Regions from separate parts of the Cupriavidus sp. L7L genome, predicted to be linked through region 1. Evidence: predicted binding sites of a transcription regulator. Region 1 holds the regulator's gene; each other region holds the start of a gene.
The links. The regulator LexA, encoded in region 1, represses DNA repair genes until DNA is damaged. The targets are predictions, from matches to a motif close to ACTGTATNNNNATACAGT.
Positions count from the first base shown of each region.

Region 1 (7,215 bases):
ATTGCCGCGATGGCAAACTCAACCTGCCGAGGCGTTTCCGCCTCGACCGTCTCGCCGCTGTACTGCAGGATGCAGTTCACGACGGGCACTCCGGCCGGGGTATAGCGCAGGGCATCGCGTTCCGCCAAAGTGGCGGCAAGCCGAAGCTGGTTCAACGCGGGGCCTCTTGCCGTTTGCCATCCGTGCCGCCAGGGCCGACATGGTCAGCCTGGGCGCGCACCGCAGTCCGCACTCAGGCGGCCTGGCCTTCGGTGGTCGTTTGCGCGGCCTTGCGGGCTTCTTCGCGCTGCACTTCCTTCATCATCGGCGAAGGAGCGGTTTCAGCCTTCTTGGTCTGCACGATCAGGTGGCGCAGCACGGCGTCGTTGAACTTGAAGGCGTGTTCCAGTTCAGCCAGCGTGTCCTTGCCGCATTCGATGTTCAGGCAAACGTAGTGAGCCTTGGCCAGCTTCTGGATCATGTAGGCCATCTGGCGACGGCCCCAGTCTTCCACGCGGTGAACGTTGCCGTTCTGCGAGGTCACGAGCTGCTTGTAGCGCTCGATCATGGCCGGCACTTGCTCGCTCTGGTCCGGGTGGACGATGAAGACGATTTCGTAATGACGCATTGACGCTCCTTTTGGGATTAGCCACCCGGGCGTCACGAGTCCGGTGTGGCAAGGTTGAATAGCCTTAAATTATAGCCCGGCGCCAGCGGGGCGCGCAAGCGGCAAGGCTGGCTCAGGCTTTGGCAAAGGCGGCCTGCAGGCGCACGGGATCCCGTGCCAGCGCAGGATCCGCCGCAAGCGCCAATGCCAGCAGTACCCTCGCCTTATACGGATTCAGGTCCGCGGCGGAGACAAAAACGCCATCGGACGGGCTGGGATGCGCCGGAATCGCCACATGACCTGCCCCGGTGCGCGAACTGCGCACCACCGCCACTCCGGCGGCGGCGGCATCCACCAGGGCCTCCGCCAGCACTTCGTGTATCGAGCCATTGCCGGCGGCGGCCACCACCAGGCCCGCCACGCCAGCCTGCACCAGCGCATCGACGGCGATCCGGCCCGGCTGCGCGTAGCTCGCCACGATCTCGACCACCGGCCATGCGCCCGGCATCGGACCGATCGCCCATGCCTGCCGGGGCGTGCGGGCAAAGCCCACGTAGTCGTCCTGCACCAGCCCGAGCGGCCCGCACTGGGACACGAAGGCATCCACCGCCGAGGTATGCGCCTTGGCAACATCGCGCGCCGCATGGATCTGCTGGTTCAGCACCACCAGCACACCCTTCCCGCGCGCATCCGGATACGCCGCCACCCGTACCGCGTCGAGCAGGTTGAGCGGCCCGTCGGCCGACAGCGAGGTGGACGGCCGCATCGCCGCCGTCATCACCACCGGGACCGGGCACGCCTGGGTCAGGTGCAGCGCCATCGCCGTTTCTTCCAGCGTATCGGTGCCGTGCGTGATCACGATGCCCGCCACATCCGCCTGCGTTGACCAGTGCTCGACGCGAGCGGCCAGCGCGGCCCACAGCGCAAAGGTCATGTCCTTGCTGTCGACCTGCGCCACCTGCTCGGCTTCGATCCGTGCCACCGACTGCAGCGCCGGCACCGCCGCAAGCAACGACGACACGGGCACGGTGGCCGCCTGGTAGTGCGCGCTGCTGGCGGGGTTGCCGGAAGCGCCGGCAATGGTGCCGCCGGTAGCCAATACAACGATGCGAGGCAATTGGGTCATGGGTGCTGGGGCTCAGGAAACAGAAGGGAATACATGCGCCGGGCGATGGAATCGCGATTGTAACGGCGGACTTCCACCGGCATGGCCCGCGCCGAGGCCGATCGGTTCACGCGCGCCAGCAAAAATTCTGCTTGCGCTGACGCCGATACTGTATAAAATCACAGCATACTGTTTAAACATACAGTGCCCGGCCCGCCGGATGCAGGATTTCGGGGACCGCCCAGTCCGTTGGGCAGCCCATCCAGCCCTGCCCCAGCGCGCCCGCACGGAACGGCGATCCCATGGCGACCCTGACACCCCGGCAGCAGCAGATTTTCGATCTGATCCGCAATACGATCCGCCGTACCGGCTTCCCGCCGACGCGTGCCGAGATTGCTGCCGAATTTGGCTTTTCCTCGCCAAATGCCGCGGAAGAGCACCTGCGCGCGTTGGCCCGCAAAGGCGTGATCGAGCTGACGCCTGGCGCCTCGCGCGGCATCCGCCTGAAGGTTTCGCGCAGCGACTCGGAAATGCCGGACCAGTTCTCGCTACCCATCCCCGGCGTTTTGCAGCTGACGCTGCCGTTGGTTGGCCGCGTCGCAGCCGGCAGTCCCATCCTTGCCGCCGAACATATCGACCGCCAATACCAGGTGGACGCCTCGGTCTTCGATGAACGCCCGGACTACCTGCTGCGCGTGCGCGGCCTGAGCATGCGCGACGCCGGCATTCTCGACGGCGACCTGCTCGCCGTGCGCCGGGCCAGCGAAGCGCCCAACGGCAAGATCGTGGTGGCGCGACTCGGCGACGATGTCACGGTCAAGCGCCTGCAACGGCGCGGCGGCCATATCGAGCTGATCGCGGAAAACCCGGACTTCGCCAACATCATCGTTGAACCGGGGCGCGAAGAGTTTTCGCTGGAAGGCATCGCGGTCGGCCTGATCCGATCCTCCGGCTTCTAGCCGGTCACGGCAGGCGCTTCGCCTGCGCGGACCCACCCGCTTCCATTGCTTTGCAGACGCCGCCCGGCTTGCCGGGTGTTGACCCCGCTTTTGCCTGAAAAAGAGGTGCAACCATGCCGCAAACCCACCACGTCGCCGCCCGCCGCCCGGTCAAGCCGGTGCCCTTCCGCCAGTGCAAGGGCGTGCGCGTCTATCAGGGCGCGCAGCGCCGGACCATGGTAGGCAGCATGGCTGCGATCTGCAGGATGCTTGAACTGGAAACCACTAGCAAGCTGGCCTGATCAGCTACGCGCGCACGCCTTGGTTTCCGTCTCCAGTTCTTCCGGAGTCATCTGCGGGAACCATGTATTGGTCTTGCGCAACTCGACCGCCGTGCCATCCGGCCTGGCGGTCAGCGAGATCAGGTAGGCATACGCAAATTCGCCACTGATCTTCGGCTGTCCGATCCGGATTTCCATCTGGTTCTGTGCCGGCAGGTTGACCATCGTGGCTTCGTCGCCGAGATTGTTGCGCAGGCATTTGGCAACGTCAGCCATTTTTGCCGGCGTGAACAAGCGCATCGGCGGACGCGCACGAATATCTTTTTCCGATGTGCCGGTGGCGCATCCGGCCATCATCGCGGCCACTGCCACGCCAGCCCCTATTACCGCTGCTCGAAAGAACATACGACCCCTTTGGAATGCAAGGCGCGTATGGTACAGGAGCCACATCGATTGTGGGCGTCGCTGGCACTGAAAGGAGCGTCCAAGACGATGACGCAGGGACCTCCATCCCCTCCGCGCAAGCGCGTTTAGCCAGGCCACGCCAGGAAGAGTAGGCCCAGCCCGAGCACCACCGCCGCGAGGATCAAATAGTGGCGCCAGCCGTGCCTCGGATCACCGGTACGGTATGCATGATGGGAATGAGGGATGTGAGGTCTCATGGAGCGAATTGCCGAAAGCTCTTATCCCATCGTAGCCCTTTAAGACCAAGTCGTCCCGCTCGCGCAGCGTCCGCAGCATGCCGCAGCGCCGCCGTCTATTCCGATTCTCCAAGTGCAGTTCGCCTGCATAGGAAGCTGGCCGAAACGCCGCGCGTGTAAGGCGGCAGCACTGGTAAGCGCCAACGCGCCTGAGATGGCGAGTTGGTCGGCGAAGGAATCAAAATGCTTCGGAGTGGCCGCATGAGGCTACAGCCCGGTCTTAGTGTTCTCGACGCAAGCCTTTGCGTAAGCAATTGCTTCAGCCATCGCCTCTTCCTCGCTATTGAACGTGGCTTTGATCTTGTGTCGCAAGCCTGGGACAAACTCGTTTGCGTGATCGATTCTGCGCTCGAACAATACCGATGCCTCCCAGGATCCAGATTTCGACTTCCAGACCGTGCAGTGGCAGAAATACTCCCCTTCTTCGACCAAGGCATGGCTCGACATGGCGCGCTCCCATCGTTTCAGAGGAATCCTAGCATGATGAAAGAACGCCCCATCCGCTTCAACGGCAAGCCTCATCGCCCTCGTCCATCTGCTCGGTCACCGCACTCGGTCGCATACCCGCCAGCGCAAAACGCACGAACGGAATTTCCTCCCTTCTCGGCCGTCTCTTCGCAGTAGTCCAGCGGAGAATGGCTTTTTATGGCACGGCCGATATTCCCACTTCTACTGGTCGGCTTACCGCGCCGAGCAAGCGATCGACGAGCACCATAAAGTGACTCGCGACAATATTGTGCGCTGCATCACAATTCATAACGAAGCTCTTGTGCGATGCGGCATATGATGTGACGGGGGACCTGTAGTAAGAGCCTTGGGCCCATGCAGCCAAGGCCTCATATCTGTTTTGACGGGGGAATTTCGGTAGCCCAAACGGGCCTTGGCCTATGCAGCCAAGGCCCACTCCATTCTGTGCAAGCGGCGAGGTCAGCGAATACACCCGACGGCAGAAGGAGGGATCCGACAATGGGTAGCAGCGCCGCTGTTCTCGCCCTGCAGGACATCGACGCGTGTCGGCCCGAGGTGAGCAAGAAATGTTTGCGAGGCAACGGAGCCCCATGCTCGCCTACCCACAGAGAACGCGCAAATCGGCACGCGCCTTCAGAGCGATCGGCGCCCACTGCTTGCCTGCCAGTAGCTTCGCTACATACGTTGGCTCATAGCACCGCAATTCATGCGCCGAAGTTCAGGATGCCTGGCGGCCGACCGCGATCAAGCGGGGCCTACCTTCAACATCTTCGATGCGCGGCAGGGCGCCCGAAGCAATGTTCTGCCGAACCGCAGCCTTCAATTCAGGAACATCCCAACGCCCCTGCTCGATAGCACCCAGAGCGTCGCCAGTAACTGCGAATCTCCCGCCACAGGCAGCGCAGCGATATATTTGACTACCGCGCAGGCGATCTTGTCGGTCAAGCCAGCGTCGCGCGAGTGCAGCGCATAGTAAGCAAGGCACGGTTTTGGTTGAACTCACAGTGTGTCCCCGGCGATTGTCAAATCGGCCTTACGGCCGGCCTGCGTCTTGCAACCTGCCTGGGGTCAACATCAGGCACAGCAGGAGATTGGTGGTCCAATCCGGATGCAGTGGTGCGCCTGGCAGACCCTCATCGTCACGGTAGCCTTAGGCCTAAGTTTCATTTAAGAAACGTGCCCTGATCTGTTTGCGACACAACAGAGTCAACCAGTGCTGTGCCATGCCGCACAACGAGGGATGGACAATTCCCGGCGTGGGCCATCGATCACCCCCTTGAGGTGTGGCTCGCCGTCGGTGCTTGGGCTGCGCTGGACGACACCACCATTCGTTTTTCCCTGCGCTGACGGCCCATGCCAAGCAAAGCGCTACCTCTGGATGTGCCGGCCCTCACGGACGAGGAGTTGCGCGACATCTGCCTGCGCATGCGCAATCCGGACGTAAATGACCTGCTCAACTCCTTTACTCGTATCAGATTGCCCTGCAACTGTCACAGGAAGACGCCCTGACTTTCGCGCAGGTCATGGACTGCAGCAGGCGACGACCGTGGAAGCCTTGAACCTCGCCGCAGACCTGTCAGGTACGTGCCCGACATGGTGCAACAGGATGAGCTTCGAGCGGAATTCGAGCGCCTGAAGAAAGGCGACGACTAAACCCCGAGAGCAGAGCGCCGCGCGTGTGAGAACCAGGCGTGACAGCCGGCAGAGACCGGCACGCTTACAAACGTAGCAGGAACAAACATGACCAAGTACGGAAAGCTGGATTGCCTCATCTTGCGTTCCTTTGGCGAGCAGTCGGCGCAATTTGCTTCCATCCGCGACCTTCTGTGCGCTCCAGGCCTGTCAATCGTTGCCACGATCTCCGCCTCGACCTCTACCGCCGTCGCCCCCGCGATTTCCTCCACGGTCATCAGCGCGGTTGCCGCCGCGGCCACTGCTTCTGTCTTCGCCACGCTCGGCGCGGCGGTCCGAGCCGCGATTCTCCGCTCGCTCATCGCCGCGATTCCACCCACGCTTCTCACCGCGGTTTTCGCCTTGATTTCCACCACGATTCCAACCGCGGTTGTCACCGTCGTTCCAATCGCGGCCCCTGCTGCGTTTCTCGTCCCGGTCCCAGCCGCGATTCCAGTCACCATCCCATTTGCGATTACCGCCGTAGTACCTGGCGCCGCTCCAATCAGAGTAACCTCCGCCGTAGTATGGGCGCGAGTATCCGCCGTGGTAGTAGCCGTCATCGTAGGGAGCGACAGCACAGCCGGTGAGAAGTGCTGCCGTAGCTACGGTGAGCACGAGAGGGGGTTTCATGGTGACCTGCGTTTGCGGTTGGCGAATTTGCCGCAAGAATACCGACGGGCGACTCCCCCAGTTGTAAGAAATCGTGTCCCGTTGATGATCGTTCATGGCGTGCATCGCCACAGCCATCGGGGTTGATGGCGACGTCGAGGAGGAACTGGTCCTGGATCCCCTCTTCGCCGGACCCGATCACCGGCGCCGGCGCGCGGGACGCCCGATCCGTCGGTGTGGGTGGTGGGGTTCAGGAGGGTCGAGCGACAGACTTAAAACTCGAGTTCTTTCAGCGTCCTGGTGGCCAGGTATGTCGCAGCTTCCTTCGCCTCATCTCTAGTTGGGAAATCCTCCACGGTTTGGTGTGGCACTTCTGCATCCGGCTCTTCTTCCAAACGGCGGATATACACATACCCTCTGAACCGTCCAGGAGCGGTCTCCATAACCGCTATCCGGGCCACATGCGTGTCCGTGGCAAAAAGCTCATCTTCCATGGCAGCCTCCACTTCTAATGTCTCAGGATCGTAGCATGATCAAATCCCCCAGGAACCGCTATGAAACGACTGATCGAGACCACGCTGGACGGTGAGGGCGGATGCATCCTGTCGGATTGCGAGCAGTACCGGTACCGCCTCTGGCGCGCCTGGGACGACAACCGCCCAGCGCTCGGCTTCATCATGCTGAACCCGTCGACGGCCGACCACCACGTCAGCGACCCGACCATCACCAGGTGCCTGCAGCGCGCGCTGGCCGGCAAGTATGGTCGGCTCGAAGTCGTCAACCTGTTCCCACTACGATCGACGGATCCGGATGGCCTGCTGAGTCATCCGGATCCGCTCGGAGATCCGCCGGG
Region 1 is NZ_SMNY01000024.1:388,335-395,549, forward strand. Features, by position in the region: gene priB (primosomal replication protein N) at 1-155, opposite strand, end outside; gene rpsF (30S ribosomal protein S6) at 233-607, opposite strand; gene E1J61_RS23970 (asparaginase) at 720-1,712, opposite strand; gene lexA (transcriptional repressor LexA) at 1,994-2,650, shown strand; gene E1J61_RS37475 (hypothetical protein) at 2,764-2,931, shown strand; gene E1J61_RS23980 (hypothetical protein) at 2,932-3,282, opposite strand; gene E1J61_RS23985 (hypothetical protein) at 3,819-4,058, opposite strand; gene E1J61_RS37480 (hypothetical protein) at 5,820-6,509, shown strand; gene E1J61_RS24000 (hypothetical protein) at 6,635-6,856, opposite strand; gene E1J61_RS24005 (DUF1643 domain-containing protein) at 6,917-7,215, shown strand, end outside.

Region 2 (7,215 bases), on a different contig from region 1:
GGGCAACGGCGCGCCAATGACACCCTGACTGCAGTGCAGGTAATGAACCGACGAATGCGGATACTACCGCACACAGACGCTCAGTCGTCGTCGCCGTACGCTTCGTCAGCGCCCTGGATGATCTTGCTGACCACCGCCCGGGAGAATCCCCGCGCCACCATGAATCGGATCTGCCTCGCACGTGCCTCCGGCGTATCCGGCGGCACGCCGAAACGCTTGCGCCAGACCTCGCGGGCCCGCTCGGTCTCGGTGGCGCGCAGCCTTTCCTGCAGTTCGCCCAGCTGTTCGCTGTCCAGCTTGTGGGTCTTGGCTTCCTGCATCACCCTGGCCGCGCCATAGCGGGCGCCGCGGCGATGGACCAGGCTGTCGGCAAAGCGCTGGTTGGACAGCCAGTTCTCGCGCTCGAGCGCATCGAGCAACTGCTCGAGCTGTTCCGGCGATTCGGCATGGGGCGCCAGCTTGCGCGCCAGCTCGGCGCGGCTGTGCTCGCGGCGCGACAGGTAGCCGACGGCGCGGGCCTTCAGGGACAGGGGGGGACGCGTGGCCATTGAGGTCGTGAAGTTTCCACCGTGGGCCTAAACAAAAAGGCCGGCGCATCGGCGATGCCCCGGCCCTTCCGGTTGCTCCAGCGGCGGGCTGGCGCTCAGTCTTCCAGCACTTCGGCCGGCACGACGTTGGTCGGCGCCACACCCAGCGCGGCACGCACCTTGTTCTCGATCTCTTCGGCGATGTCCGGGTTCTCGCGCAGGTATTCGCGCGCGTTGTCCTTGCCCTGGCCGATCTTGTCGCCGTTGTAGCTGTACCACGCGCCCGACTTCTCGACGATCTTGGCGTCCACGCCCAGGTCGATGATCTCGCCCTGGCGGGAAATGCCCTGGCCGTACAGGATGTCGAAGAAGGCTTCGCGGAACGGCGGCGAGACCTTGTTCTTGACCACCTTGACCTTGGTCTCGTTGCCGATGACGTCGTCGCCCTTCTTGATCGAGCCGATGCGGCGGATATCCAGGCGCACCGAGGCGTAGAACTTCAGCGCATTGCCGCCGGTGGTGGTTTCCGGCGAGCCGAACATCACGCCGATCTTCATGCGGATCTGGTTGATGAAGATCACCAGGCAGTTGGTGCGCTTGATGGTGCCGGTCAGCTTGCGCAGCGCCTGGCTCATCAGGCGGGCCTGCAGGCCGGGCAGCGAGTCGCCCATTTCGCCTTCGATTTCAGCCTTGGGCACCAGCGCCGCCACCGAGTCGATCACGATCAGGTCGATCGAGCCCGAGCGCACCAGCGCGTCGGTGATTTCCAGCGCCTGCTCGCCGGTGTCCGGCTGCGAGATCAGCAGGTCGCCGACGTTCACGCCCAGCTTGCCGGCGTAGCTGACATCCAGCGCGTGCTCGGCGTCGATAAAGGCGCAGGTGCCGCCCAGCTTCTGCATTTCGGCCACGACCTGCAGCGTCAGCGTGGTCTTGCCCGACGATTCCGGACCATAGATCTCGACCACGCGGCCGCGCGGCAGGCCGCCGACGCCAAGCGCAATGTCCAGGCCGAGCGAACCGGTGGAGACCACCTGGATGTCCTTCTCGACCTCGCCGTCGCCCAGGCGCATGATCGAGCCCTTGCCGAACTGCTTCTCGATCTGGGAGAGCGCGGCGGCAAGCGCCTTCTGCTTCTCGGCGCTCACGCCCGCACCTGCCTTCTTGTCGTCCATGGTCGTCCTTGAATCAAATGGTGTATAAATAGGCCGCATGTGGCGCGGCACCGGCTTTTGCCGGCTCCGGCGCCGGCCCGGCTGTCTGCGCGGCCGCCATTCCGGAAGCATCACTCAGGAAGCATCCCGGGCGGCCCCAGCGGAATGTGCGGGTACTGTATAAAAAAACAGTATGCTTGGCAAGCCCCATCGCGCCCATTCCGCGGGCGTCCGGCTATGCCGGCCAGGCGGAGACAACCATGCGTATTCTGATCGCCGAAGATGACGACACGCTGGCCGATGGCCTGACGCGCTCGTTACGTCACTCTGGCTATGCCGTCGACCATGTTGCCGACGGGCTCGGTGCCGACTCCGCCCTGTCGACCCAGACCTTCGACCTGCTGATCCTGGACCTGGGACTGCCGCGCATGTCCGGCCTTGAGGTGCTCAAGCGCCTGCGCGCCCGCGGCGCGATGCTGCCGGTGCTGATCTTGACCGCGGCCGACAGCGTCGACGAGCGCGTCAAGGGCCTGGACCTGGGCGCCGACGACTACATGGCCAAACCATTCGCGCTGTCCGAACTGGAAGCGCGCGTGCGCGCACTGGTGCGCCGCGGCGCCGGCGGCGGCGCCACGCTGATGCGGCACGGGCCGCTGGCCTTCGACCAGGTCGGCCGCATCGCCTACCTGAACGAACAGATGCTCGACCTGTCGGCGCGCGAGATCGGCCTGCTGGAGATCCTGCTGACGCGCTGCGGCCGGCTGGTGTCCAAGGAACAGCTGGTCGACCACCTGTGCGAGTGGGGCGAGGAAGTCAGCAACAATGCCATCGAGGTCTACGTGCACCGCCTGCGCAAGAAGATCGAGGTGGGCGGCATCCGCATCGCCACGGTTCGCGGCCTGGGTTATTGCCTGGAAAAATTCCAGCCGGCCGTGGCCGCGCAGCATTGACGCCACCATTGACGCGGCCCGCACCTTAGCCCCGCCCTTGCAGGCGAGCACGACCGCACCCGAGCGACCACCGTCGAGATGAGCCTGCTGCAACTGCCCTGGCGGCGCGCGCACCGCGCCGTGCCACCACCCTCCCATACCACGCCTGGCACGCCTGGCACGCCTGGCACGCCCGGCACCGACCAGGAACTGGCCGACGCACTGCCTCACCTGGAGGAAAGCACCGCCACGCCCGCGCCACGCTCGCTGTTCGGCGAGATCCTCGACTGGATGCTGGCGCCGCTGCTGCTGCTGTGGCCGATGAGCATCGCGGTGACCTACCTGGTGGCCAAGTCGATCGCCAACGGCCCGTTCGACCGGGCGCTGGAAGCCAGCGCCATCGTACTGTCGCAGCAGCTGCGCGAGGTCAACGGCCGCGTCACGCTGCAGCTGCCGCTGTCGGCGCGCGAGATCCTGCGCGCCGACGAGACCGACAATATCTATTACCAGGTAGTCGGCAAGCGCGGCGAGTACATCGCCGGCGACCACGACCTGCCGCTGCCGTCGGAAGAAGACCAGGGCCACGCCGGCCTGGTGTCGCTGCGCGACGACCGCATCGCCGGCAACGATGTGCGCGTGGCCTACACCTACGTCGACCTGCGCAATGTCAGCGGCAGCCAGCCGGTGCTGGTGCAGGTGGCCGAGACGCTCGACAAGCGCGCGCGCCTGGCCAACGAGATCATCAAGGGCGTGATCCTGCCCCAGTTCGTGATCCTGCCGCTGGCGGTGGTGCTGGTGTGGTTCGGGCTCTCGCGCGGGCTGGCGCCGCTGACCGCGATCCAGCAGCGCATCCGCGCACGCAACCCCGGCGACACCAGTCCCATCGACGAACGCGCCGCACCGCAGGAGATCACGCCGCTGGTGGGATCGTTCAACGACCTGCTGGCGCAGCTGGACCAGTCGGTGCAGACGCAGAAGCGCTTTATCGCCGATGCCGCGCACCAGATGAAGACACCGCTGGCGGGGCTGCGCATGCAGGCCGAGCTGGCGCAGCGCGAGCAGTCGCCGGAAGAGCTGCGGCGCTCGCTGGCACAGATCGCCGGCAGCTCCGAGCGCACCGCGCACCTGGTCACGCAACTGCTGTCGCTGGCGCGTATGGAAAACCTGGCCGGCACCGGCGGCATGGGCGAGCTGGACCTGTGCGCGCTGGCGCGCGAGGTGGTCAAGGACTGGCTGCCGCAGGCCTGGGCGCGCGACATCGACCTGGGGCTGGACGCCGCCGACCACCCGGTTACGGTGCTGGGCAACGGGCTGATGCTGACGGAGATGCTCAACAACCTGCTCGACAATGCCATCCGCTATACGCCGCGCGGCGGGCATGCGACGGTGCGGGTCAGCGCCGATGCCTTCGAGCCGTTTGCCTACCTCGACGTGGAAGACACCGGCCCGGGCATCGCGCCGGCCGATCGCGAACGCGTGATGGAGCGCTTCTACCGCGTGCTCGGCACCAATACCGAAGGCAGCGGGCTGGGCCTGGCCATCGTGCGCGAGATCGTGCAGCAGCACGGCGGCGACGTGCAGATTTCCGACCACGTCTACCAGCAATCGCCGCGCCTGGCCGGCGCGCATTTCCGCGTGACACTGCGCCGCCCCACCGAAACCCTGACCTGATGAACGACGCGCCCGCCCCTGACCTCGCCGAAGCACGCCAGCGCCAGAACTGGCACCGCAACCTGCGCTGGATCGTCGGGCTGCTGGCGGTCTGGTTCGTGGTTACCTTCGTGGTAGCGTGGTTTGCGCGCGAACTGCGCTTCGACTTCTTCGGCTGGCCGTTCTCGTTCTGGGTTGGCGCCCAGGGGGCGCTGGTGGTCTACGTGCTGATGGCGGCCCTGTACGCCTGGCGGATGAACCGCGCCGATGAAGGCTCCGACGAAGCTGTCGTGCCCGCCCCCCTGCCTTCGCAGGGTGCCTTGCGCGGGCCGGGCTCCGATGCTGCATAGCGATATGCCGGCGGGCCCGCGCGGCAATGCCATGTGGAGCTAAAGATGGCTGCACCGCAGCATGCGCGGCCCTGAAATCGGCTAGCGTATACCCCGACATTTTTTGGCACTTGTGCGCCGAAATCTGTCAGAACTCAGTAAGTTTCGCGAACCACAATCCTCTGCAACTCAGGCTCCCGGCCAGCGGCACGGGCCTTTTCCGCGATGTTGCCGCGCCTTGCCCGAGATCCATTCCAGACGGAGGAGACAAGATGGCAAACGTGCAAAACGTTGCGGTACCCGGAGGGGGTGCGCAAAACACACCGATGACACACGAGGAGCGCAAGGTGATTCTTGCCTCGTCGCTGGGCACGGTGTTCGAGTGGTACGACTTTTACCTGTACGGCTCGCTGGCGGCGATCATCGCCAAGCAGTTCTTCGCGGGGCTGGATCCGACCTCGGCCTTCATCTTCGCGCTGCTCGCCTTTGCCGCCGGCTTTATCGTGCGGCCGTTCGGCGCGCTGGTATTCGGCCGCCTCGGCGACATGATCGGGCGCAAGTACACCTTCCTGGTGACCATCCTGATCATGGGCCTGTCGACCTTCATTGTCGGCCTGCTGCCCGGCTTTGCCACCATCGGCTGGGCCGCCCCGGTGATCCTGATCATCCTGCGCATGCTGCAGGGCCTGGCGCTCGGCGGCGAGTACGGCGGTGCCGCCACCTACGTGGCCGAGCACGCACCGCACGGCAAGCGCGGGGCGTATACCTCGTGGATCCAGACCACTGCGACGCTGGGCCTGTTCCTGTCGCTGATCGTGATCCTGCTGTGCCGCGAGCTGACCGGCCCGAACTTTGAGGTCTGGGGCTGGCGCATTCCGTTCCTGCTGTCGATCCTGCTGCTGGGGACGTCGGTGTACATCCGGCTGTCGATGAACGAATCGCCGGCATTCCAGCGCATGAAGGCCGAGGGCAAGACCTCCAAGGCACCGCTGACCGAGTCGTTCGCGCAGTGGCGCAACCTGAAGATCGTGATCCTGGCCCTGCTCGGCCTGACCGCCGGGCAGGCCGTGGTCTGGTACACCGGCCAGTTCTACGCACTGTTCTTCCTGACGCAGGTGCTCAAGGTCGATGCCAAGACGGCCAACCTGCTGATCGCCGGCGCACTGGTGATCGGCACGCCGTTCTTTATCTTCTTCGGCTCGCTGTCGGACAAGATCGGCCGCAAGTGGATCATCATGGTGGGCTGCGCGCTGGCCGTGCTGACCTACTTCCCGCTGTTCAAGGCGCTGACCCACTACGCCAACCCGGCATTGGAGCGCGCGCAGCAGACCGCGCAGATCGTGGTGACCGCCGATCCGAAGCAGTGCTCGTTCCAGGGCAGCCCGATCGCCCGCGAGATCGACTTCCGCAGCTCGTGCGATATCGCCAAGCGTACCCTGGCCCAGTCATCCGCCAGCTATGAGGTGGTGGAAGCCCCGGCCGGCACGATAGCGACGGTCAAGATCGGCGACAAGGAAATCAAGGCCTTCGACGCCAAGCTCGCCAATGGCCACAGCTTCGACGACGCCAGCAAGGCGCAGATCGCGGCGTTCAAGAAGGAGGTGAGCGGCGCGATGTCCGCCGCCGGCTACCCGGCCAAGGCCGACCCGGCGCAGATGAACACGATCATGGTGCTGGTGATCCTGGTCATCCTGGTCATCTACGTGACCATGGTCTACGGCCCGATCGCCGCCATGCTGGTGGAGCTGTTCCCGACGCGCATCCGCTATACCTCGATGTCGCTGCCCTACCATATCGGCAACGGCTGGTTCGGCGGCCTGCTGCCCACCATCTCGTTCGCGCTGGTGGCCCAGAACGGCAATATCTACTACGGCCTGTGGTACCCGATCATCATCGCGGCCATCACCTTCGTGATCGGTGCGCTGTTCGTGCGGGAAACCAAGGACGTGGATATCTACGCCCACGACTGAACGGCCGACGGGACGAAACCGTGACCACGACGGCAGGCCGCCCGGCCTGCCGTTTTTTCATGGGTGCTGGTGTCCCGAAAAAACTTCGCACGGGGGTGTTGACAGTGCCGAAAGCCCCTGTATAATCTCAGTCTTCGTTGGCGAATTAGCTCAGTCGGTTAGAGCGACGGAATCATAATCCGCAGGTCCGGGGTTCGAGTCCCTGATTCGCCACCATCTATTTGAAAAGCCGCGTTCTCTTGCGAGAACGCGGCTTTTTGCTTTGGATTGCCAGGCGCGCTGCCGGCACCTCTCGATGCCGGAAGCGTCACGCCCTACGGCTGCGTCAACAGGAACTCATGCCGGCTGGTATCGAGCCGCGACACGCGGTACTCGATCCGCTCGTCGTGGTAGGACGAGGCCACGCGCAGGATCTTCAGCAACGGACTGCCCACGGCAACGCCCAGCAGCTGGTGGTCATCTTCGTCCGCCAGCGCGGAGCGCAGCCGCTCTTCGGTGCGGATGATATTGATGCCGAAGCTATCCTGGTAGAAGTTGTAGAGCGTATTGGGCCGCTCGCGCAATTGCTTCTCCGTCAGGCCCTTGAAGCGCTCTTCCGGCACGGTGATGGCATCGATCATCATCGGCGTGCCTTCCAGCGACAGGACGTTGGCGAAGCG
Region 2 is NZ_SMNY01000009.1:291,925-299,139, reverse strand. Features, by position in the region: gene recX (recombination regulator RecX) at 81-548, opposite strand; gene recA (recombinase RecA) at 644-1,699, opposite strand; gene E1J61_RS09310 (response regulator transcription factor) at 1,939-2,628, shown strand; gene E1J61_RS09305 (sensor histidine kinase) at 2,707-4,278, shown strand; gene E1J61_RS09300 (DUF4212 domain-containing protein) at 4,278-4,607, shown strand; gene E1J61_RS09295 (MFS transporter) at 4,859-6,556, shown strand; tRNA gene E1J61_RS09290 (tRNA-Met) at 6,696-6,772, shown strand; gene E1J61_RS09285 (GntR family transcriptional regulator) at 6,871-7,215, opposite strand, start outside.
Region 2: a site for LexA is predicted at 1,854-1,871, ahead of recA (recombinase RecA). Genes of this name have one in related genera too.

Region 3 (7,215 bases), on a different contig from region 1:
ACAAGATCCACCGGCCGTGGATCGGGCGTGCCGAAGGAAGAAGCTGAAAACGCGGAACGGGCGGTAGGCATGGCGGGCTCCTTGCTTGCCGGGAACACCGGCGCGATGTGGGTCGGGCAGCGCGAGCCCGGCCGGCACGCGCGGCAAGCCGCATGAACCATGCCAGTGAGCACGCTGGCCCCCACCCCGGCGCAGGCACAGGCACAGGCGCGGGTCACAGCGCGCCCGGCGCGATGCTTGGACCGCCATACTTTGCGCCCCCAGCGTGACAGGCGAACCATGCCGGGCGCCGCGCCGCAGCGACGAAAGGGAGGAAGGCCTAAAGCGGCCCCGGCGGGCCGCGGCGATCCCTACGCGCGTTTTCCGATTGGCGTCGCCACCGGCGGCTCGACCGGCGGCGGCACCGGATCTTCTTCCGGCGGCAATGGCAAGTCGGGAGGCACGCCCGGCGGCGACGGTTCTTCCACCGGAGGCACGGTGTGGCGCGGCAGCATGCGCGCGCCGGCGCGGGGAATCGGCGAGGCTGGCATTTGGGGCTCTCCGTGGCCGGGGGGGTTCCCCTCATTGAAGCAAACCCCGAGGGTTGGCGCCAGTGCCGGCGCTCAGGCGTGCTGCCGGCGCACGAAGAACAGCGCCGCGCCAACCGCCATCAGCACGCTGCCGAAGAAGCGGTTCTGCCAGCGCACCGCGCGCGCGTTGCGGAACAGGCCCTGCATGCGCGACGCCAGCAGCGCGTAGCCGTGCATCACCACCAGGTCGACGCAGCACATGGTCAGCGCCAGGATGGCCAACTGCGGCGCCAGCGGGTGGTTCGGGTCGATAAACTGCGGTAGCACCGCGACCATGAAGATGATGCCCTTGGGATTGGTCACGTTGGTCAGCAGCCCGGTGGCGAAGCGCCGGCGTGGGCTCATCACGGCCACGCGGGCGGGACCCTCGCTGGCGCCTTCGCTGCTTTGCACCTTCGCGCGCCACTGCTGCAAGCCCAGGTAAATCAGATACAGCGCGCCCACGGTCTTCACCACCATGAAGGCCTGCTCCGAGGCCAGCAGCAGCGCGCCCAGCCCGCCGCCGGCCACCAGCAGCACGATTACCAACCCCGTCTGCAGGCCGAAGATCGTGGTGGTGGTCTTGCGCAGGCCATACGACAGGCCGTGGCTCATCGACAGCACCGCCCCCGATCCCGGCGACACCGCAATCACCCAGCACGCCGCGAAATAAGCCAGCCACACTTCCCAACGCATTTCGATTCTCCTAGACGACAACTGCCCGACAACTGCCGCCGCCGCACTGACGCGGCCCGGCGCAAACCCTGTATTCCTGCGGCGTCCTGCGGGACCTCAGAACGGGTGGAAGCCGCCGAGGAACTGCTCCACCTGCTCGGCCTGGCGCTGGTCGCGCGCGGCGTCGCCGGACTCCAGCACCACCGCCTGGTAGGCGCGCGCGCCCACCGCCACCAGCCGCGCGGTCAGCCGCCGCGGCGACTGGTCCTGCGGCGACACGCCGCTGGCCTGCACTTCCACGCCGGCCAGCGGCCGCCCCGGCTTGTCGGCGGTCGTGATCGTGACCGGGCGCGTGCGCGCCGGCTCGCCCGACGCCGTGCCCAGGTTGGCCAGCAGGCCCGCCTGCATCGCCGCCAGCGCCTCGCGCCGCAGCGCTTCGTCGTCGGCAGGCAGCGTGACCACGCCCACGGCGAACAGCGTGTCGTCGACGCGCGCCGCCTCCATCGTCATCGGCAGCTTGCGGCCGGCGATGGTGACGTCGCGCGCGGCGCTGCTGGGCTTGCCGGGGTAGAGCGCGGCATAGGCGCCCTCGCCGGACTGGATCGTGCGCCAGTCATAGCGGGGCGAACAGGCGCAGAGGGCCAGCGCCGCGCATACGGCGGCGCGGCGCAGCATGGGACTGCGGGCCAGGGCGGCCAGGCTCGACGACTGGGGCGAAAGAGGACGCATGGGGAAGCGTGTGGCGGACAGCGCGCGCAGGCCATGGAGCGGCTCTGGCGGCCGCCGTCGCCTGCGGGCGGAAACCGGTATTATCGCGGAAGTGGCGCCCCGGTGCATGGTGCGCCGCCTGACAGTCTTTCCCGACCGCATGCCTGTTCCCGCCCTGCCCCGCCTCGCCGTACCAGCCCGGACCGCGCTGCTCCGACTAGCGCAACTGGCGCAACTGGCGCGACTGGCCGCCTGCACGCTGCTGGCAACGGCCGCCGGCGCGGCGCTGGCCGCGGGCACGGCGCTGGCCGCGGGCACGGCGCACCTGCCTGCCGCCACCGACCTGGCCGCGCATGGCGCCGAGGCCGCGCAACGTGGCGAGCCGCTGGTGCTGCTGGTGTCGATGCCAGGATGCGGCTATTGCGACGCGGTGCGCCGCAACTACCTCGGCCCGCAGGCCGCCGCCGGCGAGATCGCGGTGCGCGAGCTCGACCTGACCGCCGCCACGCCGCTGCGCGATGCCGACGGCAGCATGACCACCGCGCGCGACTGGGCGCGGGCGCACCAGGTGCGGGTGGCGCCGACGGTGCTGTTCCTCGATCGCCAGGGCCGCGCCGCCGCCAGTCCGCTGCGCGGCATGCAGCCCGATTTCTACGGCGCCTACCTGGAGCAGGCGCTGGACCAGGCACGCGCCGCCATCGCCACACGGCGCTGAACCGCGCGGTGGCGCCGGCATTGCGACAGATTGACGCAAGCAGACCGCGCGCAACACCGCGGCGCCCGCGGCATTAGAATGTGTCGTTGCCCGAAGAGAATTCGCCTTCCTCCGCCTCCCATGACCACTTCCACTTCCGCCAAGTCCTCCCGCAAGCCCTGGCCCATCGTCGCCGCCGTCGTCGTACTGGCGCTGCTGGGCTGGTTCGGCTACCGCGCGCTGGCACCCTCCAACGCCGCGCCGGCCGCCACGTTCACGCTGCTGTCGGGCGAGAAGGTCAGCACCGCCGACCTGAAGGGCAAGGTCTACCTGGTCAATTTCTGGGCCACCAGCTGCGCCACCTGCGTCAAGGAAATGCCCGACATGGTCAAGACCTACGAGCAGTTCAAGGGCAAGGGGCTGGAGTTCGTCGCCGTGGCGATGAACTATGACCCGCCGATGTACGTGATGAACTACGCCAAGACGCGCGGGCTGCCGTTCAAGGTCGCGATGGATTCGGACGGGTCCGCCGCCAGGGCCTTCGGCAATGTGCAGCTGACGCCGACCACCTTCGTGGTCGACAAGGACGGGCGCATCCTCAAGCGTTATGTCGGCGAGCCCGAGTGGGATGCGCTGCACAAGCTGCTGGACGGCGCGCTGGCAAAGTCTGCGTAACGCTGTCACCCGCCGCCGCCCGCAACATTCAGGAAAAGGTGCTCATCGAGCACCTTTTTTATTGGTTCGTGCCCCATCCCGCGCAAAGCGGCTTGCACTGCCGGGCTGTATGGATATACAGTTAGCGCCAGCTTTTTTTGCCCGCCCCATTCCTCTTTCCTGCCTGTGTCACTCGACCTTGCCCCCGCCGCGGACCTCGAATCCGCCCTTGCCCCCGATGCGGCCGACGCAGGCCCCGCCTACCTGTCCAGGCTCAACCCGGAGCAGCGCGCCGCGGTCGAGCATGGCAGCGACGGGCCGCTGCTGATCATCGCCGGCGCGGGCTCGGGCAAGACCAACACGCTGGCGCACCGGGTCGCGCACCTGGTGCTGGGCGGCGCCGATCCGCGCCGCATCCTGCTGCTGACCTTCTCGCGCCGCGCCGCCGCCGAAATGGGCCGGCGCGTCGAGCGCATCGTCGACCAGGCGCTGGGCACGCAGACCGGCGCGGGCCGCGCGGCGCTGCAGTGGTCGGGCACCTTCCACGCCATCGGCGCGCGCCTGCTGCGCGAGTACGCCGAGACGCTGGGCCTGTCGCCCGCCTTCACCATCAGCGACCGCGGCGATGCGGCCGACCTGATGCACGTGGTGCGCCACGACCTGGGCCTGTCCGAGACCGCGAGCCGCTTCCCCAAAAAAGAGACCTGCCTGTCGATCTACTCGCGCGTGGTCAACACGCAGGCGCCGCTGGAGGACGTGCTCAAGCAGCAGTTCCCGCGCTATGCGATGTGGGCCGATGCGCTGCGCACGCTGTTTGCCGGCTATGTCGAGGCCAAGCAGAAGCAGCACGTGCTCGATTACGACGACCTGCTGCTGTACTGGGCGCAGGCCATGGCCGAGCCGGCCATCGCGCAGGACATCGGCGCGCGCTTCGACCACGTCCTGGTCGACGAATACCAGGACACCAACGCATTGCAGGCGTCGATCCTGCTGGCGATGCGGCCCGATGGCCGCGGCCTGACCGTGGTCGGCGACGATGCGCAGTCGATCTACGCGTTCCGCGGTGCGACCGTGCGCAATATCCTCGATTTCCCGCAGCAGTTCACGCCGCCCGCGCAGCAGGTGACGCTGTCGCAGAACTACCGCTCGACGCAGCCGATCCTGCAGGCCGCCAACGCCGTGATCGGACTGGCGGCCGAGCGCTATACCAAGGATCTCTGGTCCGAGCGGCTGTCGGCCGAGAAGCCCGGCATCATCGTCGTCAACGACGAGGCCGACCAGGCGCGCTACGTGGTCGAGCAGGTGCTGGCGCGGCGCGAGGCCGGCCTGGCGCTGATGGCGCAGGCGGTGCTGTTCCGCGCCGCCGACCACAGCGCGCAGGTGGAGATCGAGCTGGCGCGGCGCAATATCCCGTTCGTGAAGTTCGGCGGGCTCAAGTTCCTGGAATCGACGCACGTGAAAGACGTGCTGGCCGTGGTGCGCTGGCTGGAAAACCCGCGCGACCGCATGGCAGGCTTCCGCACGCTGCAGCTGCTGCCGGGCATCGGCCCCAAGACCGCGGCACGTGTGCTCGACGCGCTGGCGCTGGCCACCGAGCCGCTGTTCTCGCTGCAGGAATTCGAGCCGCCGCCGGCCGCTGCCCCCGCGTGGGCCGACCTGCTGACGCTGGCGCGCGCGCTGATGGCGCCGGCCTCGCCGTGGCCGTCGGAGTTCGAGCAGGTGCTGGCCTGGTACACGCCGCACCTCGAACGCCTGCACGACGACGCCGCCGCGCGCCAGGCCGACCTGCAGCAGCTGGAACGCATCGCCGCCACCTACGGCGCGCGCGAGCGCTTCCTGACCGAGCTGACGCTGGACCCGCCCAGTGCGTCGAGCGATGAATCCGGCGTGCCGTCGCGCGACGAGGACTACCTGATCCTGTCGACCATCCACTCGGCCAAGGGGCAGGAGTGGAAGGCAGTATATGTGCTCAATGCCGTCGATGGCTGCATGCCGAGCGACCTGGCGACGGGAACGACCGAAGAGATCGAGGAAGAACGGCGGCTGCTGTATGTGGCGATGACGCGCGCCAAGGACCATCTGGACGTCGTCGTGCCGCAGCGCTTCTACGTGCACCAGCAGGTGGGCTTTGGCGACCGGCATGTGTATGCGTCGCGCACGCGGTTCATCCCGAATCGCGTGATGCCGAATTTCCACAGCCGGGCATGGCCGCCGCCGCCGATGCCGGGCGAGGGGAAGGCAAAGCCGGCGCTGGCGCCGGTGGACCTGGCCAGCCGGATGCGGAATATGTGGCGGTAGTCTCGTCGCGCCGTTTTTCTCCCCTCTCCCGCGCGCGGGATAGGGGAGAAAACAAGCGGCGCGCTAGGGCTGTCGCCGCTTCCGGATCGCAGCGTTACGCCACCTTCTCCAGCAGCAACCCCTTCAGGTACTCCCCTTCCGGGAACGCCGCCAGCATCGGGTGATCGGTGCCGGCCGACAGCCTGCGCAGGATGCGCGCATCCGCCCGCGCATCGGTCATTGCGCCCGCCACGATCTTCTGGAACAGCTCCATGCTGATCGCGCCCGAGCACGAGTACGTGAACAGCAAACCGCCTGGCCGCAGCAGCTGCGTGCCGACCAGGTTGATCTCCTTGTACGCACGCGCGGCACGGTCGATATGCTGCGCCGACGGCGCGAACTTGGGCGGGTCCAGCACGATCAGGTCGAACTGACGCCCTTCGGCGCGGAATTCGCGCAGCGTCTTGAACACGTCCGCGTCGAGCCAGGTCGCGCGCTCCGGATCAAACCCGTTCAGCGTCACGTTGCCCGCGGCGATCTTCAGCGCCTCGCCCGACGAATCGATCGACGTCACCGCTTTTGCCCCGCCGCGCAGCGCGGCCAGCGAGAAGCCGCCGGTATAGCAAAAGCAGTTCAGCACCTCGCGCCCTTCGGCCAGGTCGCCCACCAGCTTGCGGTTGTCGCGCTGGTCGACATAGAAGCCGGTCTTGTGGCCGTTGCGCACGTCAACGTAGTAGCGCACGCCATGCTCGGTCACCGACAGCGCCGGATCGGGCTCGGCGCCGGCCAGCACGCCGGTCACCAGCTCCAGCCCTTCGCGCTGGCGCACGGCGGCGTCGGAGCGTTCATAGACGTTGGGGCAGCCAGTCTCCTTGACCAGCGCCTGCACGATCGCGGTTTTCCAGTGCTCCACGCCGGCCGCATTGAACTGGCACACCAGCTGGCCCGTTTCCCCACTGCCGTAGTAGTCGACGATCAGCCCCGGCAGCCGGTCCGATTCGCCGAAGATCAGGCGCACCGCATCGCTGTCCTTCACCCACTGGCGCCGGTAGGCGATGGCCGCGGCCACGCGGCGCTTGAACAGCGCGTGGTCGACCGGCTCGTTCTCGTCGAAGGTCCACACGCGCGCGCGGATCTGCGATTCGGGGCTGTAGGCAGCCTTGGCCAGGAAGCGGCCGTCGGCGGCGCGCACGGTCACGGTCGCGCCCGGCTCGCAGCGGCCTTCGGTGGTGGCGATGCCGGTGGCATAGATCCACGGGTGGCGGCGCAGCAGGGATTTTTCCTTGCCGGGTTTCAGGGTGATGGTGTTCATGTCGGTATGGGGAGGATGCGTGCCGCAGCCGCGGTGTTTGGCTCCCTGCGGTGCGGCTCCCCTCTCCCGCCTGCGGGAGAGGGGTTGGGGGAGAGGGCGGGAGTGTCAACAAAGTGACGGGCGTCGGCATTGCCAGCGCCTGCCCTCTCCCCCGGCCCCTCTCCCGCGCGCGGGAGGGGGGAGCAAACAATCAGGAAAGATACGTCAGCGGTTACAGCACCACCTTCACCATCGGATGCGAAGTCAGCGCCCGGTACAGGTCGTCCAGCTGCTCGCGGCTGGTCACCCACACCGTCACGGTGAGTCCGAGATAGTTGCCCTTGCTCGAGGGCCGCATCTCCATCTTG
Region 3 is NZ_SMNY01000009.1:37,344-44,558, reverse strand. Features, by position in the region: gene zwf (glucose-6-phosphate dehydrogenase) at 1-71, opposite strand, end outside; gene E1J61_RS08120 (hypothetical protein) at 351-530, opposite strand; gene E1J61_RS08115 (LysE family transporter) at 603-1,244, opposite strand; gene E1J61_RS08110 (hypothetical protein) at 1,341-1,952, opposite strand; gene E1J61_RS08105 (thioredoxin family protein) at 2,191-2,646, shown strand; gene E1J61_RS08100 (TlpA disulfide reductase family protein) at 2,767-3,300, shown strand; gene E1J61_RS08095 (ATP-dependent helicase) at 3,466-5,577, shown strand; gene E1J61_RS08090 (class I SAM-dependent rRNA methyltransferase) at 5,672-6,868, opposite strand; gene E1J61_RS08085 (YbeD family protein) at 7,080-7,215, opposite strand, start outside.
Region 3: a site for LexA is predicted at 3,405-3,422, ahead of E1J61_RS08095 (ATP-dependent helicase). Genes of this name have one in related genera too.

Region 4 (7,215 bases), on a different contig from region 1:
GTCACGCATTCGGCTTCGGGCAGGGCTTCGGCAAAGCCTTCGACCCACGGCTCATAGCGGCCGTCGGGGACGTACAACTGCAACTTCATCTTGTCTCCAGGGGATATTGCGGGGCGCGCATCGACTGTCATTCCCGCGCAGGCGGGAACGACGGGTGAGCAGATACCCAGAAGGCTATTTTGGCAGAGGAATGCGATCCGGGTCAGGCTTCGGGCCGGACCCGGACCGTACGCGCCCCTTACTTGCCCTCGAACGCCAGCAGCTGCGCCCCTTCGGCCACCTGCTCGCCGACACCATAGAGCACTTCGCTGACCACGCCGTCGGCCGGCGCGCTGATGGTGTGCTCCATCTTCATTGCTTCCATCACCAGCAGCGGCGTGCCGCGCGTGACCGTGCTGCCGGCCTCGACCATCACCGCGATGACCTTGCCCGGCATCGGCGCGGTCAGCTTGCCGCCCTCGCCTTCGGCCTCGCCGGCGTGGGCCAGCGGGTCGAGCCACGCCAGCGCGACATGCCGCCCGCCATAGAACACATGGAAGGTCTCGCGGTCGCAGTGCACCTGCCCATGCGCACGGCGGGTGCCGAGGTTGACGCGCAGGTCGTCGGCCTGGCAGGTGCTGGCGAAGGGCGCGGCCTGGTCGGCATAGATCAGCGTGCTGCCGCGCGCATTGGTGTTCAGCGTCACGTCGAGCACATGGTCGCCGTAGCCGAAGCGCAGCTGGCGCGAAACGCCGCCATTGAGCCGCCATGCCCCGCCGTGGGTCCACGGCGAGTGCGGATCGGCGGCATCGATGCGCAGTTCGCGCGCCTCGCGGTCCAGCAGCGCGGCGACCGCCAGCGCGATGATCTCCATGCCGACCGGGGCCGGCGGCGGGAACAGGGTCTTCTCGTTGCGATCGATCAGCCCCGTGTCCAGATCAGCAGTGCGGAACGCTTCGGACTTGACCAGCCGCTGCAGGAAGGCCACGTTGGTCGACAGTCCGACCACGTGATACGCCGCCAGCGCCTGCCGCATCCGCGCCAGCGCCTCGTCCCGGTCCTTGCCCCAGACGATCAGCTTGGCGATCATCGGGTCGTAGTACGGGCTGATGGTGTCGCCCTCGCGCACGCCGGCATCGATGCGGATGCCGGCCGGGCCATGGGCGTCCTCGCCGCGCATGAACTGCACCGCAGGCGGCGTGCGCAGGAAGCGCAGCGTGCCGGTGGACGGCAGGAACTGCTTGTCGGGGTTCTCGGCGTAGATGCGCGCCTCCAGCGCGTGGCCGTCGATGCGCAGTTGCTGCTGCGTCAGCGGCAGCGGCTCGCCGGCGGCGACGCGCAGTTGCCATTCGACCAGGTCCTGCCCGGTGATCATCTCGGTGACCGGATGCTCGACCTGCAGGCGCGTGTTCATCTCCATGAAGTAGAAGGAGCCGTCCTGGTTGGCGATGAACTCTACCGTGCCGGCGCCGACATAGCCCACCGCCTTGGCGGCGGCCACGGCGGCCTCGCCCATAGCGCGGCGGCGCTCCTCGGTCATGCCCGGCGCGGGCGCCTCTTCCAGCACCTTCTGGTGCCGGCGCTGCACCGAACAGTCGCGCTCGAACAGGTAGACGCAGTTGCCGTGGGTGTCGGCAAATACCTGGATCTCGATATGGCGCGGGCGCGTCAGGTACTTCTCCACCAGCACCTTGTCGTCGCCGAAGCTGGCGCTGGCCTCGCGCTTGACCGACGCCAGCGCGGCCTCGAAGCCCTCACCCGCCTCGACCACGCGCATGCCCTTGCCGCCGCCGCCCGCGCTGGCCTTGAGCAGTCAGCCGGTGCAGCCGCGCCATGCCCACCGCCCGGCGCGCGGGCCGCACCACGCCGCGGCGGGTGCGCCGCAGCGGCTGGCGCGCCAGCCAGGCGGCGCCGTGCGCGGTCGGGCCGCTGCCCACCTGGGCAATGGTGCCGAGCTGGCGCACGCAGGCGCGCACCGCGCGGCACAGCGCGCGGTGGCCGCCAAAGAGGCGCAGGCTGGCGGTGACGTCGAGCATCACGGTGGCCGCTTCCGGCTCCTCGTCGAAGGTCACGGCCGGCGTGAAGCGCAGCAGCGCCAGCGCCACCGTTTCCATTAGCGCCTCTTCCGCGACCGGGTCGCGCTCCAGCTGCACGATGTCCGCCGACAGCGCCTGCACGCCGCCGCGGCGCATGCCGTAGCGCACGCCCAGCTGCATCGCGGGACCGTTGGCCAGCACCACCTGCTCCTGCGCCATCACTGCTACCGGCAGCGCATGGTGCAGCGTGCCGGTGACGGAGGATGGGCTGGAGGCAGCCGGCTCAGGCCAGTTGGGCTGCAGTGCGTCCAGGGGCAGGCGCGGCAGGTGCACCGCGATCCAGTACGGCATCGGTAGAAGACTGAGAAGACGAAGACACAACGGAAGGCGCGGCGGCCGGGGCGCCGGCGGGCACGGGCCAGGCGGCCGTGCGCGTGGCTGCCTCCATCCCGCCCAGGCGCAGCAGCAACGGCGTATCGCGCACCGGCCCGCGTCGCTTGTGGAAGGTGATCGACAGCACATTGCCAGGCTGCGGCGCCAGCAGCAGGCGCAGCACCGCCGGCGACGACTCGCGCAGCGCCGCGGCCGGGCGCAGCGCCCACACCACCGCGTCGCCGGCCTGGGCCAGCACCTGCAGCCGGCGCAGCGCCTCGGGCCGGGCCGCGGGCAGCCACACCAGCACGCCGCCGAAGGCCTGGCTGCGCAGCACCTGCTCGGCCGCCCACAGCATGTCGGCCTGCTGCGCAGCCTTGGCCGCGCCGGCTGGCGGGCGCAGCCAGTACAGCTGGCGCGCCGGCAGGCCGGCCGCGGCCAGGCCCATGGCATTGGGCAAGCAAGGCGGCGCCACCAGCGCGATGCGGCGCCCTGCCCCGGCCAGCACGCGCAGCGCCGGCAGCAGCAGGCGCAGTTCGCCCGCGCCCCCCTGCGTGGTCAGCAGTTCGGTCAGTCCGCCCGCCGGCCAGCCGCCGCCCGGCAGTTCGGCCGAGAGCGCGTCATACCCGGTCGGGCACACCGCGGCGCTGCCGGCACGGCCAAGCTGGCCGGCGCGCCACAGGCCGGGATAGCGCTGCTCGAGCGCCAAAAGCGCCTGCTGCCGGGTAGCGTGGGCTGCCGGGGCTGCCGGGGCTGCGGACCTGGCCGGCGTCGGCGCAGGGAAAAGAACGCCCTCCGCCGCCATGGGCGGGGCTGCGTACGATTGCGCAGGCATGTGAAGTCGGTGTCGCTCGCGGGAAGCGAGGAAATAGGATATTTACGATAACTGTATATTTATACAGTATCGAGGCAAGCGCAAGGGGTAGACGCGCGAAGGATGCCAGGGTGGTGCGCGGAGCACCGGAGGAACGGATCGGGCGGACGGGCTCCGCCTCCGAAGAAGAGAAAGGGGCGCGAACGCCCCGTGGGCCTACTTCAGGTATTTCATCGTGGCAACGCCGGTCGCCACCAGCAACTCCTGGTCAAGCCAGACCTCGGCACGCGAAAAGAAAATCGAGCGCCCGCGCCGATCGACGGTGCCCTTGGCCGTCAACACACTGCCCGTGCCGTTGCTCAGGAAGTTGGAAGTCAGCGACAGCGTCACCGCATGCCGCGCCGCCTCGCCCGGCGCCGAGAACAGGCCGGCATAGCCGGTGGCGGCGTCCAGCAGCGTGCAGATCGTGCCGCCATGGACCACGCGGCTGCGGTTCAGCATGCTGGACGTGACCGGCAGTTCAAGCTCCACGTAATCGGGGCGCCACTGCGTGATGCGGACACCGATGCTTTCGAGGGCGGGATTGTCGAGAGAGAAACCGCCGCCGGCGCCACCCTCCATCACGATTTCCGTTGCTTGGATTTTCATTTCACTGCTCACCACGGCTAAATTTGTCCAGGCGGTATTTCCTCGCGATTCGCGGCCCCAAACAATTCCGATTTGGCGAACAGCCACTTTGGCGTGCACGAAGCGCGCGGGCCAGTGCCGGCCCGCGCGCGCACTTCCGTCAGGGCTTCTTCGGCCGCACCGCGTCGGCGGTGCCCTGGATAAATGCCTGGATCTTGACCACGTCCTCCGCCGTCAGCTTGCCGGTGAAATCCGGCATGCCCTTCTGCACGAACGGCCCGTTGAACAGGATCTTGTCCAGGTGCTCGATCATCGGCGCGCCGACATAGGCCAGGTTGGGAATATTGCCGCCCTTGTCGACACCCGGCACGCCATGGCAGAAGACGCAGTTGTTGACGTAGAGCTTCTGCCCGTTGGCGACCTTGGCCGGGTCGTATTTCACCCCGCTCAGCAGCGGCGCCATCGCGTAGGGCGCCGACTCGGGCATCGGCTTCTTGCCGTTGAGCACAAAGGTGTAGACCCGTCCCGGCGCCTGCCTGTCGCTGCCGCGCTGGCTCAGGCCATACACGCCGCCCCAGCCCACCGCCACCGACACATACTGCTTGCCGTCGAGCAGGTAGGTCACCGGCGCCGCCACCACGCCGGAGCCGGTCGGCGCCTGCCACAGCTTCTCGCCGGTGCCGGCGTGATACGCCACCAGCCGCCCGTCCGCCGTGCCCTGGAACACCAGGTTGCCGGCGGTCGCGAGCGTGCCGCCGTTCCACGGGCCGGCATGGTCCTGGTGCCATACCGCCTTCTGCGCCAGCGGGTCCCACGCGATCAGCCGCCCCATCGGCTTGCTCCTGGGGGGCTCGGCATTGACCAGCATGCCCAGGTTCCAGCCCACGCCGCGATGCGCCTCGGGAGAGTCCTTCTGGTTGTGGGCCCACTCCTTGTTGTCGGCCAGCGTCAGCGGCACGTGCTGCGCCGGGATAAAGGCCAGCCCCAGCTTCGGGTGGAACGACATCGAATGCCAGTTGTGCGCGCCGAACGGCCCCGGCACGATATCCGCCGGCTTGCCCGAAGTGTCCGACTGCGGCGTCTCGATCGGCCGGCCGTCCTTGTCATAGCCCGAGGCCCAGTTGACGTCGACGAAGTTCTTGGCCGAGATGAACTTGCCATTGGTCCGGTCGATCACGAAGAAGAAGCCGTTCTTGGGCGCGTGCAGGATCACCTTGCGCGGCTGGCCGTCGATCTTCAGGTCGGCCAGGATGATGTCCTGCGTCGAGGTGTAGTCCCAGTTGTCGCCCGGGGTTTCCTGGTAGTGCCAGACGTATTCGCCAGTGTCCGGGTTCAGCGCCACCACGGAGGCCGCGTAGAGGTTGTCGCCGCCCTTCGGGCTGCGCAGCTTGCGGCTCCACGGGCCGGCGTTGCCGGTGCCGATGTACATCAGGTTCAGGCCGGGGTCGAACGCCATGGTGTTCCAGACCGTGCCGCCGCCACCGTTGACCCAGTACTTGCCGCTGGGGTCCCAGGTGGCCGCGGCCTTTGCCATGGCTTCGTTCTCGAAGGGCCTGGCGGGGTCGCCCGGAACCGTGTACCAGCGCCATTGCTGCTTGCCGGTCTCGGCATCGTAGGCGGTGATGTAGCCGCGCACGCCGTACTCTGCGCCGCCGTTGCCGATGATCACCTTGCCCTTGTAGACGCGCGGCGCGCCGGTGATCGTATAGGACTTGCTGCGATCGACGATGGTGTCCTGCTCCCACACCTTCTTGCCGGTGGCGGCATCGATCGCCACCAGCCGGCCGTCGAACGCGCCGACGAAGACCTTGCCCTGGTACAGCGCCACGCCGCGATTGACCACGTCGCAGCAGCCCTTGTAGGCCTGGTCGCGCGGTACCTGCGGGTCGTAGGTCCACAGGCGCTTGCCGGTGCGCGCGTCGATGGCATGCACCACGCTCCACGGTGCGGAGACGTACATCACGCCATCGACCACCAGCGGCGTCGCCTCCACGCCGCGCGTCGATTCCAGGTCGTAGGACCAGGCCAGCCCCAGGTCCTTGACGTTGCCCGCGTTGACCTGCTCGAGCTTGCTGAAGCGGGTCTCGGCGTAATCCAGGCCGTAGCTGGGCCAGTTCGGCGTGCCGGCCTCGTTGGCGCGGATCGCGGCGCCGTCCACGCGCGCGGCGGCGTTCGCCGGCTTGTGCGCCTTTTTTGCCGGGCGGGGAGCGGCGTTGCCTTCGGCGCCGAATGCCATCGGCGCCGGCAGCGCCACGCTGGCCGCGGCCACCATGCTCACCAGCAGGCGTTGCTTGTTGCTATGCATCTTGGTCTCCTCTGTCTTCTTAATTGATTTGGCGTGTCAGAACACCGACCTCCATGAAGCGCCCATAGCGAACAATGCCTACGTCCGAATCCAGGTTGCCGCCGGCGACGCCGTTGCCACCCGCATAGACGCGGTCGCGCTGCGCGACTTCCGGTTTTCTTCTTGCCTGTGTCGCCCGCCGCGCAGCGGGCGTGGCCGCGTCAGCAGGCCTGCGCGCGCGCGATATTGATCACGCTCAGTTGCGCATACTCGGCCAGCCCTTCCGGCCCGAATTCCACGCCGACGCCGGACTCCTTGGCGCCCACCAGCGGGATGTGCGGGCCGAAATGCAGGTGGTGGTTGACCCATGCCGTACCCACGTCGAGACGCCACGCCACCCCATAGGCGCGCTCTTCGTCGCTGGACCACACCGAGCCACCCAGCCCATACGGCGTACCGTTGGCGCGCGCCACGGCTTCGTCGATGCTGTCGAACTTCAGCACCGGCAGGATCGGCGCGAACTGCTCCTCGGTCACCAGCTCGCTCTGGTCGGTCAGGTCGCGCACGATGGTCGGGGCGACGAAGTAGCCATCGCCCTTGAGCAAGGCGCCACCCGCCAGGATCTTGCCGTCGCGGCGCGCGCTGGCCAGGAAGCGGCCGGCCTTGTCGTACTGCATGGCGTTCTGCAGCGGGCCCATCGTGACGCCGGCTTCCGCGCCATTGCCTACCACCGTGCGCCCGGCCAGGTCGGCCAGCGCGTCGCACAGCGCGTCATGGACCGAGGCATGCACGTACAGCCGCTTCAGCGCCAGGCATACCTGCCCGCAGTTGTAGAAAGCGCTGCCGAAGATCTTCGGCGCGATTTCCGCCACGTCGGCATCGTCGAGCACGATGGCCGCGTCGTTGCCGCCCAGTTCCAGCGTGATGCGCTTCAGCCCCGGGCCGGCGCTTGCCATCACCTTCTTGCCGGTCGCGGTCGAGCCCGTGAACGAGACCTTGGCCACGTCGGGGTGCGAGGTCAGGTAGCTGCCCAGGTCATTGGCATCGGTGATGATGTTGACCACGCCCGGCGGCAGCAGGTCGGACAGGATCGCCCCGAGCTG
Region 4 is NZ_SMNY01000053.1:13,402-20,616, reverse strand. Features, by position in the region: gene E1J61_RS33475 (glyoxylate/hydroxypyruvate reductase A) at 1-89, opposite strand, end outside; gene E1J61_RS33470 (biotin/lipoyl-containing protein) at 239-1,756, opposite strand; partial or broken gene E1J61_RS33465 (DNA polymerase Y family protein) at 1,794-2,366, opposite strand; gene imuA (translesion DNA synthesis-associated protein ImuA) at 2,299-3,192, opposite strand; gene E1J61_RS33455 (PaaI family thioesterase) at 3,418-3,849, opposite strand; gene E1J61_RS33450 (PQQ-dependent dehydrogenase, methanol/ethanol family) at 3,989-6,133, opposite strand; gene E1J61_RS33440 (aldehyde dehydrogenase family protein) at 6,334-7,215, opposite strand, start outside.
Region 4: a site for LexA is predicted at 3,273-3,290, ahead of imuA (translesion DNA synthesis-associated protein ImuA). Genes of this name have one in related genera too.